4 regions of the Stutzerimonas sp. KH-1 genome follow, and region 1 is predicted to be linked to each of the others. Evidence: predicted binding sites of a transcription regulator. Region 1 holds the regulator's gene; each other region holds the start of a gene.
The links. The regulator FliA, encoded in region 1, starts transcription of late flagellar genes. The targets are predictions, from matches to a motif close to CTAAAGTTTNNNNNNNNNNNGCCGNTAA.
Positions count from the first base shown of each region.

Region 2: the regulator FliA is predicted to act here: its motif matches at 2,296-2,323, upstream of ACX1DW_RS20640 (methyl-accepting chemotaxis protein).
Region 3: the regulator FliA is predicted to act here: its motif matches at 2,595-2,622, upstream of ACX1DW_RS07840 (methyl-accepting chemotaxis protein).
Region 4: the regulator FliA is predicted to act here: its motif matches at 3,121-3,148, upstream of ACX1DW_RS19160 (methyl-accepting chemotaxis protein).

Region 1 covers NZ_CM137011.1:678,066-682,788, forward strand. Annotated here, with positions in the region: gene flhF (flagellar biosynthesis protein FlhF) at 1-783, shown strand, start outside; gene fleN (flagellar synthesis regulator FleN) at 875-1,702, shown strand; gene fliA (RNA polymerase sigma factor FliA) at 1,720-2,445, shown strand; gene ACX1DW_RS03385 (chemotaxis response regulator CheY) at 2,520-2,894, shown strand; gene ACX1DW_RS03390 (protein phosphatase CheZ) at 2,918-3,712, shown strand; gene ACX1DW_RS03395 (chemotaxis protein CheA) at 3,724-4,723, shown strand, end outside.
Region 2 covers NZ_CM137011.1:4,332,737-4,337,459, forward strand. Annotated here, with positions in the region: gene bfr (bacterioferritin) at 1-248, shown strand, start outside; gene ACX1DW_RS20640 (methyl-accepting chemotaxis protein) at 301-2,223, opposite strand; gene cueR (Cu(I)-responsive transcriptional regulator) at 2,391-2,834, opposite strand; gene ACX1DW_RS20650 (heavy metal translocating P-type ATPase) at 2,848-4,723, opposite strand, start outside.
Region 3 covers NZ_CM137011.1:1,647,665-1,652,387, forward strand. Annotated here, with positions in the region: gene ACX1DW_RS07830 (ABC-F family ATPase) at 1-1,577, shown strand, start outside; gene ACX1DW_RS07835 (undecaprenyl-diphosphate phosphatase) at 1,640-2,470, opposite strand; gene ACX1DW_RS07840 (methyl-accepting chemotaxis protein) at 2,819-4,453, shown strand.
Region 4 covers NZ_CM137011.1:3,991,694-3,996,416, forward strand. Annotated here, with positions in the region: gene ACX1DW_RS19150 (phosphate ABC transporter substrate-binding protein) at 1-192, opposite strand, end outside; gene ACX1DW_RS19155 (hypothetical protein) at 204-1,373, opposite strand; gene ACX1DW_RS19160 (methyl-accepting chemotaxis protein) at 1,393-3,015, opposite strand; gene ACX1DW_RS19165 (malate synthase G) at 3,220-4,723, opposite strand, start outside.

The DNA.
Region 1 (4,723 bases):
TCGCGCAGCCTGCTGGAAAAGGTCGCGACCATCAACGATCCGCGTCAGGCCTGGCGCATGGTGCTGGCCTATATGGCGCAGGCGATCAAGGTCAGCAAGCAGGAGCCGCTGGAAGAGGGTGGAGTGATTGCGCTGGTCGGCCCGGCCGGTGTTGGCAAGACCACCACCCTGGCCAAGCTCGCGGCCCGTTACGTACTCAAGTACGGCGCACAGAACATCGCCGTGGCGAGCATGGACAACTACCGGATCGGCGCGCAGGAGCAGCTCAAGACGCTTGGGCGTATCCTCGACGTACCGGTGCTGCAGATCGACCCGAGCCAGCCATTGAGCAAGACGCTCGCGCCGCTGGCCCGCAAGCGGGTGATCCTGATCGACACCGCCGGCCTGCCGGCCAGCGATCCGACCTTGCGCAAGCAGCTCGAAGCTCTGTCGGATCGCGGTGTGAAATCCAAGAACTATCTGGTGTTGGCGGCGACCAGCCAGAGTCAGGTACTCAAGGCGGCATGGCACAACTATCGTCGCTGCGGCCTGGCGGGTTGTATCCTGACCAAGCTGGACGAGGCAGGCAGCCTCGGCGATGTGCTCGGCCTCACGATCAGCCAGCATTTGCCGATAGCCTACCTCGCCGATGGCCCGCGGATTCCGGATGACCTGCATCTGCCCCGTAGCCACCAGCTGGTCAGCCGTGCGGTAAGCCTGCAATCAGGCGAGGAGCCGAGCGAAGAGGCCATGGCCGACATGTTCGCCGGGTTGTACAACGGCTCGTCACGGCGGGCCGGATGATCAAGCGAGTGCGGTACCAGAATGAACCAGATGCGTGCCATGCGGGCGCATCGCCGGCCGTATGGCCCCAGCAAGATATAGGCGTGTGAACATGGGTATGCATCCCGTACAGGTGATTGCGGTGACCGGCGGCAAGGGTGGCGTCGGCAAGACCAACGTGTCGGTCAATCTGGCGCTGGCGCTGGCCGATCTCGGCCGGCGTGTGGTGTTGCTCGACGCCGATCTGGGTCTGGCCAACGTCGACGTCCTGCTTGGCCTGACCAGCAAGCGAACCCTGGCCGATGTGATCGCCGGTGAGTGCGATCTGCGCGATGTGCTGATTCAGGGCCCCGGCGGCATCCGTATCGTGCCCGCGGCATCCGGGACGCAGAGCATGGTGCAGCTGTCGTCCCTGCAGCATGCCGGTCTGATCCAGGCATTCAGTGAACTGGGCGATGAACTGGACGTGCTGATCATCGATACCGCGGCCGGTATTGGTGATTCGGTGGTCAGCTTCGTGCGTGCCGCGCAGGAAGTGCTGCTGGTCGTGACAGATGAACCCACGTCCATCACCGATGCCTATGCTCTGATCAAGTTGCTCAACCGTGACTACGGCATCAGTCGTTTCCGGGTGTTGGCCAACATGGCGCATGCGCCCCAGGAAGGTCGCAACCTGTTCGCCAAACTGACCAAGGTCACCGAGCGTTTTCTCGATGTGGCGCTGCAGTATGTCGGCGCCGTGCCCTACGACGAGGCCGTACGCAAAGCGGTACAAAAGCAGCGTGCCGTCTATGAAGCCTATCCGCGCTCCAAATGCGCGCTGGCCTTCAAGGCCATTGCGCAGAAGATCGATACCTGGCCGTTGCCCGCTACCCCGCGCGGCCATCTCGAGTTCTTCGTCGAGCGCCTCATCAGTCCCGCTTCAGAAAGCCACGAATGACAGGTGCCGGATCCGCTATGTATTACAGCAAGGCTCAGGCAAAGGATGCTCAATATCGCCTGATCGATCAGTACGCGCCGTTGGTCAAGCGTATCGCTTACCACCTTCTGGCGCGTCTGCCTGCGAGCGTGCAGGTGGACGACCTGATCCAGGCTGGAATGATCGGACTGCTGGAAGCAGCGAAGAAATACGACGCCGGCAAGGGCGCCAGTTTCGAAACCTACGCCGGCATCCGCATCCGCGGCACCATGCTCGACGAGGTGCGCAAGGGCGACTGGGCGCCACGCTCGGTGCATCGCAACTCGCGCATGGTCAGCGAGGCGATCCGCGCCATTGAAGCGAAAACCGGTCGTGACGCTAAAGATCATGAAGTTGCGGCCGAACTTAAGCTTAGTCTCGATGAGTATTACAGCATCCTCGGCGATACCCTCGGCAGCCGACTGTTCAGCTTCGACGACCTGCTGCAGGAAGGCGAGCATGGCGAGCTGCAGGAGGATGCCGGCAGCACGCACCCCGAGCCTTTCCGCGATCTGGAGGACGAACGTTTCCAGTTGGCGCTGGCAGAAGCCATCGCCAACCTGCCGGAGCGCGAGAAGCTGGTGCTGTCGTTGTATTACGACGAAGAGCTGAACTTGAAGGAAATCGGTCAGGTGCTGGGAGTCAGCGAGTCGCGTGTGAGCCAGTTGCATAGCCAGTGTGCGGCGCGCCTGCGTGCGCGCCTCGGTGAATGGCGCGCCAATTGACGATTGTTTGCGGTATGACGTGCTCGGTTTGCTGAGGCATTTTGGGACTTACGGAGGTCGACTTGGACAAGAACATGAAAATCCTCATCGTCGATGACTTCTCGACGATGAGACGAATCATCAAGAACCTCTTGCGTGACCTGGGGTTCACCAACACCGCCGAAGCGGACGATGGCACCACCGCGCTGCCGATGCTCAAGAGCGGCAGCTTCGACTTTCTCGTCACCGACTGGAACATGCCGGGCATGAGCGGTATCGATCTGCTGCGCACCGTGCGTGCCGACGAGCGCCTCAAGCACCTTCCGGTGCTGATGGTCACTGCCGAAGCCAAGCGCGACCAGATCATCGAGGCGGCACAGGCCGGCGTAAACGGCTATGTGGTCAAGCCTTTCACTGCCCAGGTGCTCAAGGAGAAGATCGAGAAGATCTTCGAGCGCGTCAACGGCTGAAGCAGCAACGCCGCGAGGGCACTATGACGCAAGCAGATCAGAGCCTGGCAGAGTTCGAAGCGACTCTGAAGGCCAACGCCCCAAAGTTGATTGAAAGCCTGCAGCAGGGCCGCTTCGATGAAGCGACGCAGATGTTCAATGAACTCAGCCAGGCGCGTAATCACAGCCTCTATCAGGAAGTCGGCAAGCTCACCCGCGAGCTGCACAACGCCATCGTCAAACTCGAGATGGATACCTGTGCCACCGGCGGCGATCCGTCACCGATCACCGACGCGACCGATCGCCTGTCCTATGTGGTGGAGATGACCGAGAAGGCCGCCAACCGCACCATGGATCTGGTGGAGGAATCGGCGCCGCTGGTCAACTACGTTAGCTACGAGGCCCAGAGCCTGACGGCTGACTGGCAGCGATTCATGCGCCGCGAAATGGATGCTGAACAGTTCCGTGGGCTGGTCAAGCGCATCGACCAGTACCTCAAGCGCAGCATGAACGATGGCAGCCAGCTTTCGCAGAACCTCAGCGAAATCATGCTGGCCCAAGATTTCCAGGACCTGACCGGCCAGGTCATCAAGCGTGTCACCCGACTGATCACCGAGCTTGAAAGCAATCTGCTCAATCTCGTCCTGATGGCGGGGCAGGTCGACCGCGTGGCTGGCATCCAGCACGACCGCGATGCCATGCGCGCCGAGCAAGAGAAGAAAAAACAAGAAAAATCGCCTTCCAATGGTGAAGGTCCGCAGATGCATGCCGATATGCGTGAAGACGTCGTTTCCGGCCAGGACGATGTCGATGATCTGCTTTCAAGCCTGGGCTTTTAGGGGAAGTGAATATGAGCTTCGACGCCGATGAAGAAATTCTCCAGGACTTCCTGGTAGAGGCCGGCGAGATTCTCGAATTATTGTCCGAGCAACTCGTGGAGCTGGAAAGCAGCCCCGATGACATGGCGTTGCTCAATGCGATTTTTCGCGGGTTCCATACGGTCAAGGGCGGTGCGGGCTTTCTCCAGCTTCATGAGTTGGTGGAATGCTGCCACATTGCCGAAAACGTCTTCGACATCCTGCGCAAGGGTGAGCGTCGAGTCGATTCCGAACTGATGGACGTCGTTCTGCAGGCGCTCGACGCCGTGAACGCGATGTTCAGCCAGGTCCGTGAACGCGTCGAACCTACTCCTGCCTCGCCGGAACTGCTGGCCGCATTGGCCCGTCTGGCCGAGCCTGCATCCGACGACGAAGCACCTGCCGCCGCAGCGCCCCAGGCGATCGCCGAGCCTGTGAGCGAAGGCGCCGACAGCGATTTCGAGCAGCTACTGGACGCGATCGAACCGCCCGTTGTCGAGCCGCTGGCATCCGCCGATACAGGCACCGTGGCTGACGAAATCACCGATGATGAGTTCGAGTCATTGCTCGATCAGCTGCATGGCAAGGGCAAGTTCGAGCCGGGAACCACCGCAGCGACCACGCCGGCGGCTGCCGCAACAGCCAGTAGTGGGGCAGGCGCAAGCGACGAGATCACCGATGACGAGTTCGAAGCACTGCTCGATCAGCTGCACGGCAAGGGCAAGTTCGAGCCGGCAACCACCGCAGCGACCACGCCGGCGGCTGCCGAGCCTGCAACGGCCAGTAGTGGGGCAGGCGCAAGCGACGAGATCACCGATGACGAGTTCGAAGCGTTGCTCGATCAGCTGCATGGCAAAGGCAAGTTCGAACCCCCAGTCGTCAGCGCCAGCCCGGCCGGTGTCAGCGAATCCGCCGCTGCTGCATCGGTAGAAAAGGCGCCGACCAAACCGACTCCCGCGAAGGCTGAGCCGGCTCGTCCGGCTGCTGCCAAAC
Region 2 (4,723 bases), 1.1 Mb from region 1:
AACCGATCAACCCGGGGCACAGCGTGCCGGATATGCTGCGCAACGACCTGGCGCTGGAATACAAGGTGCGCGCCGCGCTCGCCCAGGGCATCGCGCTGGCCGAGCAGCACGGTGACTACCCGACCCGTGACATGCTGGCGCTGCAGCTGCACGACACCGAGGAAGACCACGCCTACTGGCTCGAGCAGCAGCTTGGCCTGATCGACCGCATCGGTCTGCAGAACTACCTGCAATCCCAGGCCAGCTGAGCCTTCCACCCCGCGAGGCAGGGCCTGCCTCGCGGGGCGCTTCGACGTTCCGTCAGAGCCGGAAGCGGCTCACCATCGACTGCAACTGACCGCCGAGACGGGCCAGCTCGGTGCTCGACGCCGCGGTTTCCTCGCTGGCAGCGGCAGTCTGTTCCGACACGTCACGCACGTTCACCACACTGCGGCTGATCTCCTCGGCCACTGCGCTCTGCTCCTCGGCAGCCGCGGCGATCTGCTGGTTCATCGCCTGGATGTTCGACACAGTACGGGTGATGCTGCCCAGCGACGCACCGGCACGGCGCGCCAGCTCGACCCCGCTGTCGGTCAGGTCGCGGCTGGTATGCATGATCGCGGCGACCTGCTGGGTGCCGTTCTGTAGCGCGGCGACCAGCCCTTCGATTTCCTCGGTGGATTTCTGCGTACGCTGCGCCAGCCCGCGCACCTCGTCGGCGACCACGGCGAAGCCGCGACCGGCCTCGCCGGCGCGGGCAGCTTCGATTGCGGCGTTGAGCGCCAGCAGGTTGGTCTGTTCGGCCACCGCACGGATCACGTTCATCACGCTGCCGATCTTGTCGCTCTCCTCCTGCAGTGCGGTCATGGCTTCGGTGGAGCGCACCACGGCGCTGGCCACGCGTTCGATCTGCGCGACCACCTCGGTGACCACGCGATCGCCTTCGCGGGCTTCGCCATCCGCTTCGGTGGCGGCCAGCGCGGCCTGCTCGGCATTGCGCGCCACTTCCTGAACGGTGGCCGACATCTCGTGCATGGCGGTAGCGACCTGGTCGGTTTCTTCCTTCTGGCTGTTCACGCCGGCGCTGGTCTGCTGGGTGACCGCCGAAAGCTCCTCGGCGGCGGCGCTGATCTGGCTGACGCCATCGCGGATGCCGCCGATCAGTTCGCGCAGGGTCGCGCCCATCTGCTGGATGCCGCGCTGCAGCACGCCCAGCTCGTCGCGGCGCTGGATCTGTGCGGTGGCGCTGAGGTCGCCGGAGGCGATGCGCTCGACGTCGGCCAGGGTCGCACGCAGCGGCAGGATGATCTGCCGGGTGATCAGCCAGGCGGCCAGGATGCCCAGCACCAGCGCCAGCAACGCGCTGACGATCAGGCGTGTACGCGCGGCGGCGCTTTCCACGTCGAGCTGGTCGAGCTGAAGCTGATAGAGCGAGTCGCTGATGCGGACGATTTCCTTCTGCTGATCGGTCATCTCCTGGCGCGCCTTGGCGATTGCCTGGGTGGCTTTCTCCAGTGCCTCGATGGCGCTGCGGTACTCGCCGAGCACCGTGCGCATCTGCTGCAGCGCCGCGCCGCTGTCGGCGTCCAGTGCGCCGGCATGACGGCCGAGGGTGGCCTGCGCGGCGTCGAGCTGGGCGTAGATCGCCTTCGCCGCCTCCGCACCCGGGCTGCTCATGTAGACGCGCAGCAGGTACTGCGCACGCTGCACGTCGTCCTCGATCTGGGTGATCGCCTGGAATTGGGCGAAACGGCCCTCGTCATAGTCCGAGAGCTGCAGCACCTGACGGTTCACGCCAGCCATCAGCTCGCTCAGACGGCCGGCGGCCTGGTCGATGATCTGCCGCGAGGCGTTGGCCTGGGCATAGGCCTTGCGCATGTCGTTCAGCGAATGCTGATACTGCGCGTTGTAGCCGGCTTGCTCCTTGAGCTGGGCGACGTTGACCGGGTTCTTGAAGGTTTCCAGCAGCTTGGTCTGCTGGGCGAGGTAGATGCCCAGGTTCTTGTCCAGGCGCTCGGTGGACTCGTTGTCGCCATTGGTCAGCATGAATTGCAGGCGGGCGATACGCAGGTCGGTTAGCGTCTTGTTCAGCAACGAGATTTCGGTCATCCAGCCGCTGCGCTGGATCACGCTGCCGAGGCTGCCCCAACCGTTCCAGGCGAGGATGAGGGTCAAGACCAGCACGGCACCGAAGCCCAGTGCGAGCTTCCTGCTGACGCCGATGTTTGCAAACCAGTTGTTCATGGCATTCCAATCTGATGAATAGTTCGATCCGGACGGGTGCCTTGCCGGCGGCCCGCGGTGTCTTCGGGCCCTCTTTCGGCCGTGAGCATACGAACTTGAATGTAAATCGAGGAATGGCGCAGCGAACGCTGGCGCGGGGCGGCGGGCCGGGGCGGCCCGCGTTGGCATCAGCCTTTGCCAGGCGCAGTGACTGGGGAGGAGCGGGATGACGGGGCGCCGCAGCAGCCGCTCTCGATGCCCTGCAGAATCGGGCAGTCCGGCCGATCATCGCCCTGGCAGTGGTCGACCAGCTCCTGCAGCGTGTCGCGCAGGCCGACCAGCTCGGCGATCTTGCGGTTCAGCTCGTCGATATGCGCGCCGGCCAGGGCTTTCACGTCGGCGCTGGCGCGCTGGCGGTCCTGCCACAGCGCCAGCAGCTTGCCGACCTCCTCGAGGGAGAAGCCCAGATCACGAGCGCGGCGGATGAAGGCCAGCTGGTGCAGGTCGCGCTCGTTGTAGTGGCGGTAGCCATTGGCACCACGCCCGGCGGGCGTGAGCAGGCCGATGGATTCGTAGTAGCGGATCATCTTCGCCGTGAGGCCGCTGTGCTTGGCTGCCTGACCGATGTTCATGGCGTGCTCCCGATCATTCTTCCGGTTTCCAGGAGCGCAGCAGCAGGGCGTTGCTCACCACGCTGACGCTCGACAGGGCCATCGCCGCACCAGCCACCACCGGACTGAGAAAGCCGAAGGCGGCGAGCGGAATGCCCACCAGGTTGTAGATAAAGGCCCAGAACAGGTTCTGCTGGATCTTGCGGTAGGTGCGCCGACTGATCTCCAGTGCGGCCGGCACCAGGCGCGGATCGCCGCGCATCAGAGTGATGCCGGCGGCGTGCATGGCCACGTCGGTGCCGCCGCCCATGGCGATGCCGACATCCGCCGCGGCCAGGGCAGGGGCATCGTTGATGCCGTCGCCGACCATCGCCACCACGGCGCCGCCCTTCTTCAGCTCCGCCACGGTGGCGGCCTTGTCCGCCGGCAGCACCTCGGCATGCACGTCATCGATGTGCAGCGCTTCGGCCACCACTCGCGCGCTGCCACGGTTGTCGCCGGTGATCAGGTGGCTGCGGATATGCCGCGCCGCGAGCCCGGCAATCGCCGCGGCGGCGCCGTCCTTGAGGCTGTCACCGAAAGCGAACAGACCGAGGATGCGCGGCTCGGGCGCTTGTTCCACCAGCCAGGAGAGGGTGCGGCCCTCGGCTTCCCAGCGCTGGGCGGTGTCCAGCAGCTCGCCAGGCTGCAGGCCGTACTCTTCGAGCATGCGCCGGTTGCCCAGCGCCAGCTGCTGGCCATCCAGCGTGCCGGCGATGCCGCGGCCGCTCAGGGCCTGGCTCTTCTGCACATCCGGCACCGTGATGCCATCGGCTTCGCAGCGCTCCAGCACCGCACGCGCCAGCGGGTGTTCGCTGCCGCGCTGCAGGGCGCCGGCCAGGCGCAGTATCCGCGCTTCGTCGCCGTCCACGGCATGCAGGTGGATGATCTGCGGCTTGCCCGAGGTGAGCGTGCCGGTCTTGTCGAAGGCCACGGCATTCACCGCATGGGCGACTTCCAGCGCCTCGGCGTCCTTGATCAGGATGCCGTGGCGCGCCGCCACGCCAGTGCCGGCCATGATCGCCGCCGGCGTCGCCAGGCCGAGGGCGCAGGGGCAGGCGATGACCAGCACGGCCACGGCGTTGATCAGCGCGACCTCGACCGGCGCGCCAGTGAGCAGCCAGCCGATCAGGGTGAACACGGCGATCACCAGCACCGCCGGGACGAACACCTGGCTGACCTTGTCCACCAGCTTCTGGATCGGCGCCTTGGCCGCCTGAGCGTCTTCCACCAGGCGGATGATCCGCGCCAGCACGGTCTCGCCACCGAGCGCGGTGGTGCGTACCAGCAGGCGGCCTTCGCCATTGATCGCGCCGCCGGTGATGCGGTCGCCCGGCGCCTTGTTCACCGGCAGGCTCTCGCCGCTGATCAGTGCTTCGTCGGCCTGGCTCTCGCCCTCGACCACTTCGCCGTCTACCGGGAAACGCTCGCCAGGCTTGACCAGCACCAGGTCGCCCAGGCGCAGCGCGGCGATGGCGACGTCCTCCTCGCGGCCGTCGATCACCCGGGTCGCGCGGTCCGGACGCAAGGCTTCCAGCGCACGAATGGCGGCGCTGGTCTGGCGCTTGGCGCGGCTTTCCAGATATTTGCCCAGCAGCACCAGGGCGATGACCACCGCGGAGGCCTCGAAATACAGGTGTGGCATCTGCCCGGCCGGCGTCGCCCACCATTGATAGAGGCTCAGGCCGTAACCGGCGCTGGTGCCGATGGCGACCAACAGGTCCATGTTGCCGGCACCAGCGCGCACCGCCTTCCAGCCGGCGACATAGAAGCGCGCGCCGAGAATGAATTGCACCGGCGTGGCGAGCAGGAACTGAATCCATGCCGGCAGCATCCAGTGCTGCCCGAACAGTTCGCCGAACATCGGCAGC
Region 3 (4,723 bases), 970 kb from region 1:
CCAACATCACCATGCAGTTCGGTGCCAAGCCGCTGTTCGAAAACGTCTCCGTCAAATTCGGCGGCGGCAACCGCTACGGTCTCATCGGCGCCAACGGCTGCGGCAAGTCGACCTTCATGAAGATCCTCGGTGGCGAGCTGGAGCCATCGGCCGGCCAGGTGATGCTCGAGCCCAACGTGCGTCTGGGCAAGCTGCGCCAGGATCAGTTCGCCTATGAAGATTTCAGCGTGATCGACACGGTGATCATGGGCCATACCGAGCTGTGGAAGGTGAAGGCCGAGCGCGACCGCATCTACTCGCTGCCGGAAATGAGCGAAGAAGACGGCATGGCGGTCGCCGAGCTGGAGGTGCAATTCGCCGAGTTCGACGGCTACACCGCGGAATCGCGCGCCGGCGAGCTGCTGCTCGGCCTCGGCATCCCGCTCGATCAGCATTTCGGCCCGATGAGTGCCGTGGCGCCCGGCTGGAAGCTGCGCGTATTGCTGGCCCAGGCGCTGTTCTCCGACCCGGAAGTGCTGCTACTGGACGAACCGACCAACCACCTGGACATCAACACCATCCGCTGGCTGGAATCGATTCTCACGGCGCGCAACAGCACCATGATCATCATTTCCCACGACCGCCACTTCCTGAACTCGGTCTGCACCCACATGGCCGACCTGGATTATGGCGAGCTGCGGCTGTTCCCGGGCAACTACGACGAATACATGACCGCCGCGACCCAGGCCCGTGAACGCCTGCTTTCCGACAACGCCAAGAAGAAGGCGCAGATCGCCGAACTGCAGACCTTCGTCAGCCGCTTCTCGGCCAACGCCTCCAAGGCCAAGCAGGCCACCAGCCGCGCCAAGCTGATCGACAAGATCCAGCTCGACGAAGTGAAGCCGTCCAGTCGCGTCAGCCCGTTCATCCGTTTCGAGCAGTACAAGAAGCTGCATCGCCAGGCGGTCACGCTGGAGCGCGTCAGCCAGGGCTATGACGGCACACCGCTGTTCCGGAACCTGAATCTGCAGGTCGAAGCCGGCGAGCGCGTGGCCATCATCGGTCCGAACGGCATCGGCAAGACCACCCTGCTGCGCACTCTGGTCGGTGAATTGCCACCCATGTCCGGTGAAGTGAAATGGACCGAAAGTGCCGACGTGGGCTATTTCGCCCAGGACCACGCTGAGGACTTCGAGGACGACGTCACCCTCTTCGACTGGATGGGCCAGTGGACCCAGGGTGGCGAACAGCTGGTACGCGGTACCCTTGGCCGCATGCTGTTCTCCAATGACGAGATCAACAAATCGGTCAAGGTCATTTCCGGTGGTGAACAGGGCCGCATGCTGTTCGGCAAGCTGATCCTGAAGAAGCCCAACGTGCTGGTGATGGACGAACCAACCAACCACCTGGACATGGAATCCATCGAGGCACTCAACCTGGCGCTGGAGAACTACCCGGGCACGCTGATCTTCGTCAGCCATGACCGCGAATTCGTCAGCTCCCTGGCCACGCGCATCATCGAATTGTCGGAGAACGGCGTGACCGACTTCAGCGGCAGCTACGACGACTACCTGCGCAGCCAGGGCGTACAGCTCTGACCGTCGAATCAGCCCTCCAAAAAAAAGCCCCGCACTAGCGGGGCTTTCATTTCTTTGATGCTCTAGCCGACGGCCGTGCTCCAGTCGATCATGCCCAGCTGCCAGGTCGCCAGGATCAGCAACCCGAAACCGATCCGGTACCAGGCAAACGCGGCATAGCTGTGGTTGCCGATGAATTTCAGCAGTGCCCGCACGGCCAGCATGGCGAAGATGAACGAAGTGACGAAGCCGATGGCGAACACGGCAAAGTCGCCCGGCTGGAACAGCTCGCGGTATTTGTAGCCGGAGTAGACCGCTGCACCGACCATGGTCGGCATTGCCAGAAAGAACGAGAACTCGGTTGCGGCCTTGCGCGACAGGCCGAACAGCAGCCCGCCGATGATGGTCGAGCCCGACCGCGAGGTGCCCGGCACCAGCGCCAGACACTGAGCGAAACCGACCTTCAAGGCCAGCGTCCAGGTCATGTCATCGACTGTCTCGGCGCGAATTGCATGTTCGCGACGCTCGGCCCAGAGCATGACGATGCCGCCGATGACCAGCGCGGTGGCCACTGTGATCGGATTGAACAGGTATTCGTGAATCAGATCGGCAAAGGCCACGCCAAGCACCACAGCCGGCATGAAGGCGACCAGCAGGTTGGCGGTGAACTTCTGTGCCTGGCGCTCCCTAGGCAGGCCGACCACCACATCGATGATCTTGCGCCGATATTCCCAGATCACTGCGAGGATCGCGCCGAGCTGGATGATGATATTGAAAGCCAGTGCGCGTTCACCGCCGAAGCCGATCAGATCCGCGACGATGATTTGGTGGCCGGTACTGGAGACCGGAAGAAACTCGGTTATCCCCTCTACTACGCCCAGAATCAGTGCCTGAACCGCAATCCAAAGATCCATCTACTCCCCAAAAGCGATGCCACTCATCGCACATGAATGCAACCAAGGTATATGTCACAAAGCCATCGAAACGCTGTTCTGACTCGCCGCGGGGAACTAAATTCCACGGCAGACGAAACGGGGGCTCATTTTTAGTCACAAGCGGCCGAAAAGCTACTTAGAAGCCATTGCCCGGCTCTTACCAGCAGGCCGCACGCAGCTGACAGGCGACCCGTTGGTTGCTTGAGCGGGCGCAGGCTCAGGTGGTTGTCGTCACCAGCATGGCGCTACCACTTGCAACAAACCAAGCATCGTCCGAGCCACCACAAGACAAGAACGATAAGAAAGACACCTCCAGGAGCCGTATTCATGAATCTGCTGCGCAATGTTCCTATCAGCAAGCGCCTCTGGCTGATCCCCGTGGTCGCCATCGCCATGCTGTTCATCCTCGGCCTGCTGATGATCCAGCAGGTTCGCTCCGACCTGTACCGAGGCAAGCAGGAGGCGACGCGTAACGTGGTTGAAGCGGCCGCCGGTGTTTTCGAGCACTACCGCAAGCTGGAAACCAGCGGTGCGATGAGTACTGCCGAGGCGCAACGTGCCGCCATGGAGCAGATCCGGCTGCTGCGCTATGACGGCCAGGACTACTTCTGGATCAACGATCTTGGCCCGACCATGATCATGCACCCGATGCAGCCCAAGCTCGACGGCCAGGATCTTTCGAAGATCAAGGATCCGGAAGGCAAGGAGCTGTTCAACGAGATGGTCGCCATCGCTCGTCGTGACGGTGCAGGCCTGGTCGACTACATGTGGGCCAAGCCCGGCGAAGAGAATCCGGTGCCGAAAATCTCCTATGTGCAACTGTTCAAGCCCTGGGGCTGGATCATCGGCTCAGGCATCTACGTCGATGACGTGGAGCAGGAGTTCTGGAACTACGTGACGCGCTTTTCCATCATCGGTCTGTTCATCGCCGCGATCATGGCCGTGGTGGTCGCCATCCTGATCCGCAGTATCGTTGCGCCGCTGCGCCACACGATGGCGGCGATGGCCAATATCGCCAGCGGCGAAGCCGACCTGACCCACACACTGGATGTGTCGGGCAATGATGAGCTGACCACGCTCGGCCGAGATTTCAACCGATTCACCCAGAAACTGCGTACCGTTGTCGGTCAGCTTTTCGAAACGGCCGGAGCCCTGGATCAATCCTCGCGCTCGCTCAGCGAGCTTTCCAGCCAGACCCACGAACAGAGCCAGCAGCAGATGCTGCAAATGGAACAGGTGGCCACGGCAGTCAACGAGGTTACCTACGCAGTGCAGGAAGTCGCCAAGAACGCCGAACACGCGTCGAGCGAAGTGGGCGCAGCAGAGAACCAGGCCGGGCTCGGCCAGCGCAACATCGAGACGAGCCTGCAACAGATCGATGAGCTGTCGGCAACGATTAGCCAGGCGGTGGACGTGATCCAGTCGCTGGCCGATGAAACCACCAAGATCGGCTCCGTTCTCGAGGTCATCGGCTCCATCGCCGAGCAGACCAACCTGCTGGCACTGAATGCCGCAATCGAAGCTGCACGAGCTGGCGAGCAGGGCCGTGGCTTCGCCGTGGTAGCCGACGAGGTGCGTCTGCTGGCTCAGCGGACACAACAGTCGACAGCGGAGATCCAAGGCATGATCGAGCGCCTGCAGAAGAATTCAGGTGCAGCCGTGAACGTCATCATGGAAAGCAACCGGGCCTCGCAGCTCACTGTCGAGCAGGCCAGTCAGGCTGGCGAAAGTCTTGGCGAGATCGCTCAGGCTTTGCGCAACCTGTCAGGCGTCAACGCTTCGATTGCCAGCGCCACCCTGCAGCAGTCCCATGTGGTCGAGGAGATCAACCAGAACGTGACCCAGGCCGCCGGCCTGGCGCAAGAGAGTACGCTGGCAGCCGAGCAGTCCAGTGAGGCGGGCAAGCGTCTGGGCGAACTCGCCAGCCAGCTCAATCGCCTGCTCAGTCAGTTCAGGGTCTGATCCCCCACCCGGCGGTCCTCGTGCGAGCGGGACCGCCGGCACCCTACTGAAGCAGTGCCCCCTCCCGCTCGCACCATCAGCAAGCAGGCGCCAGCCTAACCTCAACATCTCCCCTCGCGACAGGTTGTCGCACGGGCCTTTTCCCACTGCGGCCTAGCAAGCCCACCTCCCTCACCTCGCCAGTGAAATTCTCCAGCAGTGACAAGGGTTTAGATCGAACCTGGAGCCCCCGGCCGACCATGCGTCAACGTTATACCTTTGGCTAATTGC
Region 4 (4,723 bases), 1.5 Mb from region 1:
CTTGGCTGGGTTCCAGCCCGCCTGGTCGACGCCCTTCATGGACTTGTCCTTGCCCAGGAAGATGTTGGCTACTTCCGACTGCGACGGTGCCTTGGCCGCGGCCGGATTGACGATCACGGCCACTTCGGCCTGCGCCAGGGAAGCCAGGCCGAGCAGCATGGCAGCGCCGAGGATGCGAATGGATGCTTTCATCTGGACGCTCCTCAGAATACGAAATCGACGCCGACGGAGACGATGTCGCCGTCGTAGTTGCGGGCCGGGGCGCCAACCGCACCACCGCTCAGGTCGTAAGCGGCGTTGTCGAACACTTCCTGAGCATTGCGGGTGAACACGCCGTCATAGCCATTCTTGGTGTCGACGCGCTTGTATTCTCCCTTGATCACTACGGTCGGCGCGGCCTGGTAGTTCAGGCCCAGGGTCCAGGAACTCTGGCGACCGCCGTTGTCATCCAGCTGTGCGTAGGTGACGTGGGGCAGGAAGTCACCGAAACGACGGCCGCCCATCAGGTAGAACGAGTCGATCGCTTCCATGCCGTCGTTCTCGATCAGGCGCGAGGTCCACTCGTTGCTGCTGATCCAGGTGCCGTTGTCGTACTGGTAGCCGATCGAAGTGAACTTGCCTTTTTCTTTGTCCAGATTCAGCAGTGACAGGGGCTCGCTGGCGCTCAGGCCCAGGTCGGACGCGTCAACGGTTCCGGTGATGTCGGTCTTGATATCCGCTTCCACATAGCCGATGCGCAGCGTGCCGAAGTCATTGCTGGCCAGGCTGACGCTGGCGCCGAACAGCTTGCCGTAGTCGATATCGAACTGCTCGTCGTAGGCGTAGTAGTCACGGTTTTTCGCCTGGCCGCCGGCGAGCTGGAAGGTGACCGAACCGTACGACAGCGGCATGGTGTAGACCGCATCGACGCCTTCGTAGTTGGTCACCTGAACCTGGCTGTAGACCTCGTCGGGCAGGCGCAGCCAGGGGTAGCTGTAGCCAACGTCGAGGCTTTCGGAGTACATGTAGACCGGGCTGCGCAGGCGGCCGGCGCGGAGCATCAGGCGGTCGTTGGCCTGCAGCGACAGGTAGGCCCATTCCAGGTTGGCCTTCCACTCGTCCTGCTGCGCCTTGGCCGTGGCCTGCACGGTTACGCCGAGGGTATCGGTGATGCCGTAGCTCAGCTGCGCACCGAACTTGGACAGCTGATCGCCGCGCCAGGAATCGTTGGTCTGACCCTGGACGCCATAGCTGCGACCGTCATCTTCGCCGCCGAGATGGGTGAAACCGACGGTACCGAAACCGTTGAAGCGATGTTCACCCTGTTCCAGGGCAAACGCAGGGGTGGCGGCCAGGCAGACAGCTGCCAGACCGGCGACACGAAGTGCAGTCATTGGATGCTCCAAAAAATCGTTAAACACGGAATTGGCTCGTAGCCGCGCGCAGGTGGTCTCCGGTACTCACCAGTTGTTCGCCAAGGCGGGCGGTGGCTTCGGCGCCGTTTGCGGTTGCTTGTGCGTCCTGCTGCAACACTTGGGTTTCTTGTCTGATGGAACTCGACAGGCCGATCTGCTCCTGTGTGAACTGGGCGATGCCGGCGTTGAGTTCGTCGATCTGGTTGACCGTGCCGGCGATGGCTTCCAGCAGCTGTGTGGCTTCGATGGAACGCTCGATGCTGGCGCGGGATTTCTCGCCGTTGCTGGTCATCACGTTGAGTACGGTGTTGGCGCTGTTCTGCAGGCGCTGGATGATCTGCTGGATCTCGGCGGTGGAGGCAGCAGTCTTCTGCGCCAGATTGCGCACTTCGTCGGCGACCACGGCGAAGCCGCGACCCTGCTCGCCGGCGCGGGCGGCCTCGATGGCGGCGTTCAGGGCCAGCAGGTTGGTCTGTTCGGCAATGCTGCGGATCACGGTCAGTACCGAGCCGACTTCCTGGGTTTCTTCCTCCAGCTGTTCCATGGCCTTGACCGCGCCCATCACGCTGTCGCCCAGGTCGTTGATGCCGGTCGACAGACTGCCGATGTGCTCGCGTGCGGTCGCCGCCTGGCGCGCTGCGGAATTGGCCTCGTCGGACGCCTGCTGCGAGCGCTGCGCGACTTCCTGAATGCTGCCGGTCATGGTCAGGATGTCGCGGCTGATCGAATCGGTATGGTGCTGCTGCGACTTGGCGTTTTCCTCCGAGCCCTGGGTGAGCTGGTAGAGGTCCTTGGAGACCTGGCCCAGCGGGGCGGCGGCATCGATGATCTGGCGGATGGTGCGCTGCAGCTTGTCGAGAAAGCTGTTGAACAGCTCGATCATGGCGCCGATCTCGTCGTTGGACTCGACATTGACGCGCTGGGTCAGGTCGCCGTCGCCACGGGCGATCGACTGCAACGAGGCGATCACGCCGCGGATGTTGACCATCACGCTGCGAATCACCAGCCAGGCGCCGAGGCTGACCAGCACCACCAGCACCAGGCTGAGAATGATGCCCAGGCGGGTGGTCGCCGCATTGGCTTCGCGGGTCTGCACCAGGGTCTGCTGAAAATCGTCGTAAGCCTGCGCACGGAAATCGCTGCCCAGCTTCTGCGCCTGCGCCAGGTCACTGGCCATGCGGTCCAGGCTGGGGCGCAGGTCGTCGAACGAGGCGCTGCCGTCGATCAGCTTGGAAGAGGCGGCGAGGGCATTGTCGGCGTAGTCGCGCACGGCCTTGCGCCAGTCGCTCAGGGCCTGATGCTGCTGGCGTTGCTCGCTCAGCAGCGACGCCAAGGCCTGCTGCTGGGTGTCGATCTGCTGCAGCACGTCGTGCGCTTCGTCGAGAATGCCCGGCTCGCCCGCCGCCACTGCATTGTTCAGCAACGCCGGCACGCGGGAGAACTGGAAGATCACCGCGTCGGCCTTTTCCAGGGTCGGGTAGCTGCGGGTCTCCAGCAGGACCAGGCGCGAGTCGGTCGCCGAAAGCTGCAGCGAGGTGTAGACCACATACAGCACGAGCCCGAGCAGGGCGACGGCCGGGACCAGGGAAAGCTTGGCGGTCAGCGAGAGGTTCTTCAGCATGCAGCGAACTCCAGTGCAGGGGCTACGGGTACCAGGAAGAGTACGTTGATGGCCAAATGCTACTTTGGTGGCGCAAGTGTGACCGAAAACGATGTTCGGGTCACGTTATCGGTTGTAACAGGCCTAACTTGAGGACCGTCGGACGGATTACGGGCATAAAAAAACCGCCCCGAAGGGCGGTTCTTTCTGCAGCGGCTTGGCGGGTTACAGACCGTTCTTGGCCTTGAACTCGCGGCGGCGGCGGTGCAGCACCGGCTCGGTGTAGCCGTTGGGCTGCTTGGTGCCTTCGAGGACCAGCTCCAGCGCGGCCTGGAAGGCCACGCTGTTGTCGAAGTCCGGCGCCATCGGGCGGTACAGCGGGTCGCCCTGGTTCTGACGGTCAACCACCGGCGCCATGCGCTTGAGGCTCTCGACCACCTGATCCTTGGTCACCACGCCGTGGCGCATCCAGTTGGCCACGTGCTGGCTGGAGATGCGCAGGGTGGCGCGGTCTTCCATCAGCGCGATGTCGTTGATGTCCGGTACCTTGGAACAGCCGACGCCCTGCTCGACCCAGCGCACCATATAGCCGAGGATGCCCTGCGAGTTGTTGTCCAGCTCGTTGCGCTTTTCTTCCTCGCTCCAGTTGGTGTCTTTCGCCAGCGGGATGGTGAGAATGTCGTCAATGGACGCCTTCTCGCGCTTGGCCAGTTCGACCTGACGCGCCTGCACGTCGATCTTGTGGTAGTGCATGGCGTGCAGGGTGGCAGCGGTCGGCGACGGTACCCAGGCGGTGTTGGCGCCGGCCATGGGGTGGCCGACCTTCTGCTCGAGCATCGCGGCCATCAGGTCAGGCATGGCCCACATGCCCTTGCCGATCTGCGCCTTGCCCTGCAGGCCGCAGGCCAGACCGACGTCGACGTTGTTGTTCTCGTAGGCGCTGATCCACTTCTCGGCTTTCATGGCCGCCTTGCGCACCATCGGGCCGGCTTCCATGGAGGTGTGGATCTCGTCACCGGTGCGGTCGAGGAAGCCGGTGTTGATGAACACCACGCGCTCGCGCGCTTCCTTGATGCAGGCCTTGAGGTTGATCGTGGTACGACGCTCCTCGTCCATGATGCCGACCTTGAGGGTGTTGCGCGGCAGGCCGAGAACGTCCTCGACGCGGCCGAACAGTTCGGTGGCGAAGGCGACTTCTTCCGGGCCGTGCATCTTCGGCTTGACGATGTACATCGAGCCGGTGCGGCTGTTGGCGCGGGTGGTGTTGCCCTTGAGGTTGTGGATGGCGATCAGGCTGGTGAACAGGCCGTCCATGATGCCTTCCGGCACCTCGTTGCCTTCCTTGTCGAGGATGGCATCGTTGGTCATCAGGTGACCGACGTTACGGATGAACAGCAGCGAGCGGCCATGCAGGGTCAGCTCGCCACTGCCGTCGGCCTTGGTGTAGACGCGGTCCGGGTTCATCGCGCGGGTGATGCGCTTGCCGCCCTTTTCCAGCTCCTCGACCAGGTCGCCCTTCATCAGGCCGAGCCAGTTGCGGTAGACGATGGTCTTGTCGTCGGCGTCGACGGCGGCGATGGAGTCTTCGCAGTCCATGATGGTGGTCAGCGCCGCTTCCATCAGGATGTCCTTCACGCCAGCGGCGTCGGTCTGGCCGATCGGGCTGGCCGGGTCGATCTGGATCTCGAAGTGGATGCCGTTGTTCTTCAGCAGCACGGCGATCGGTGCG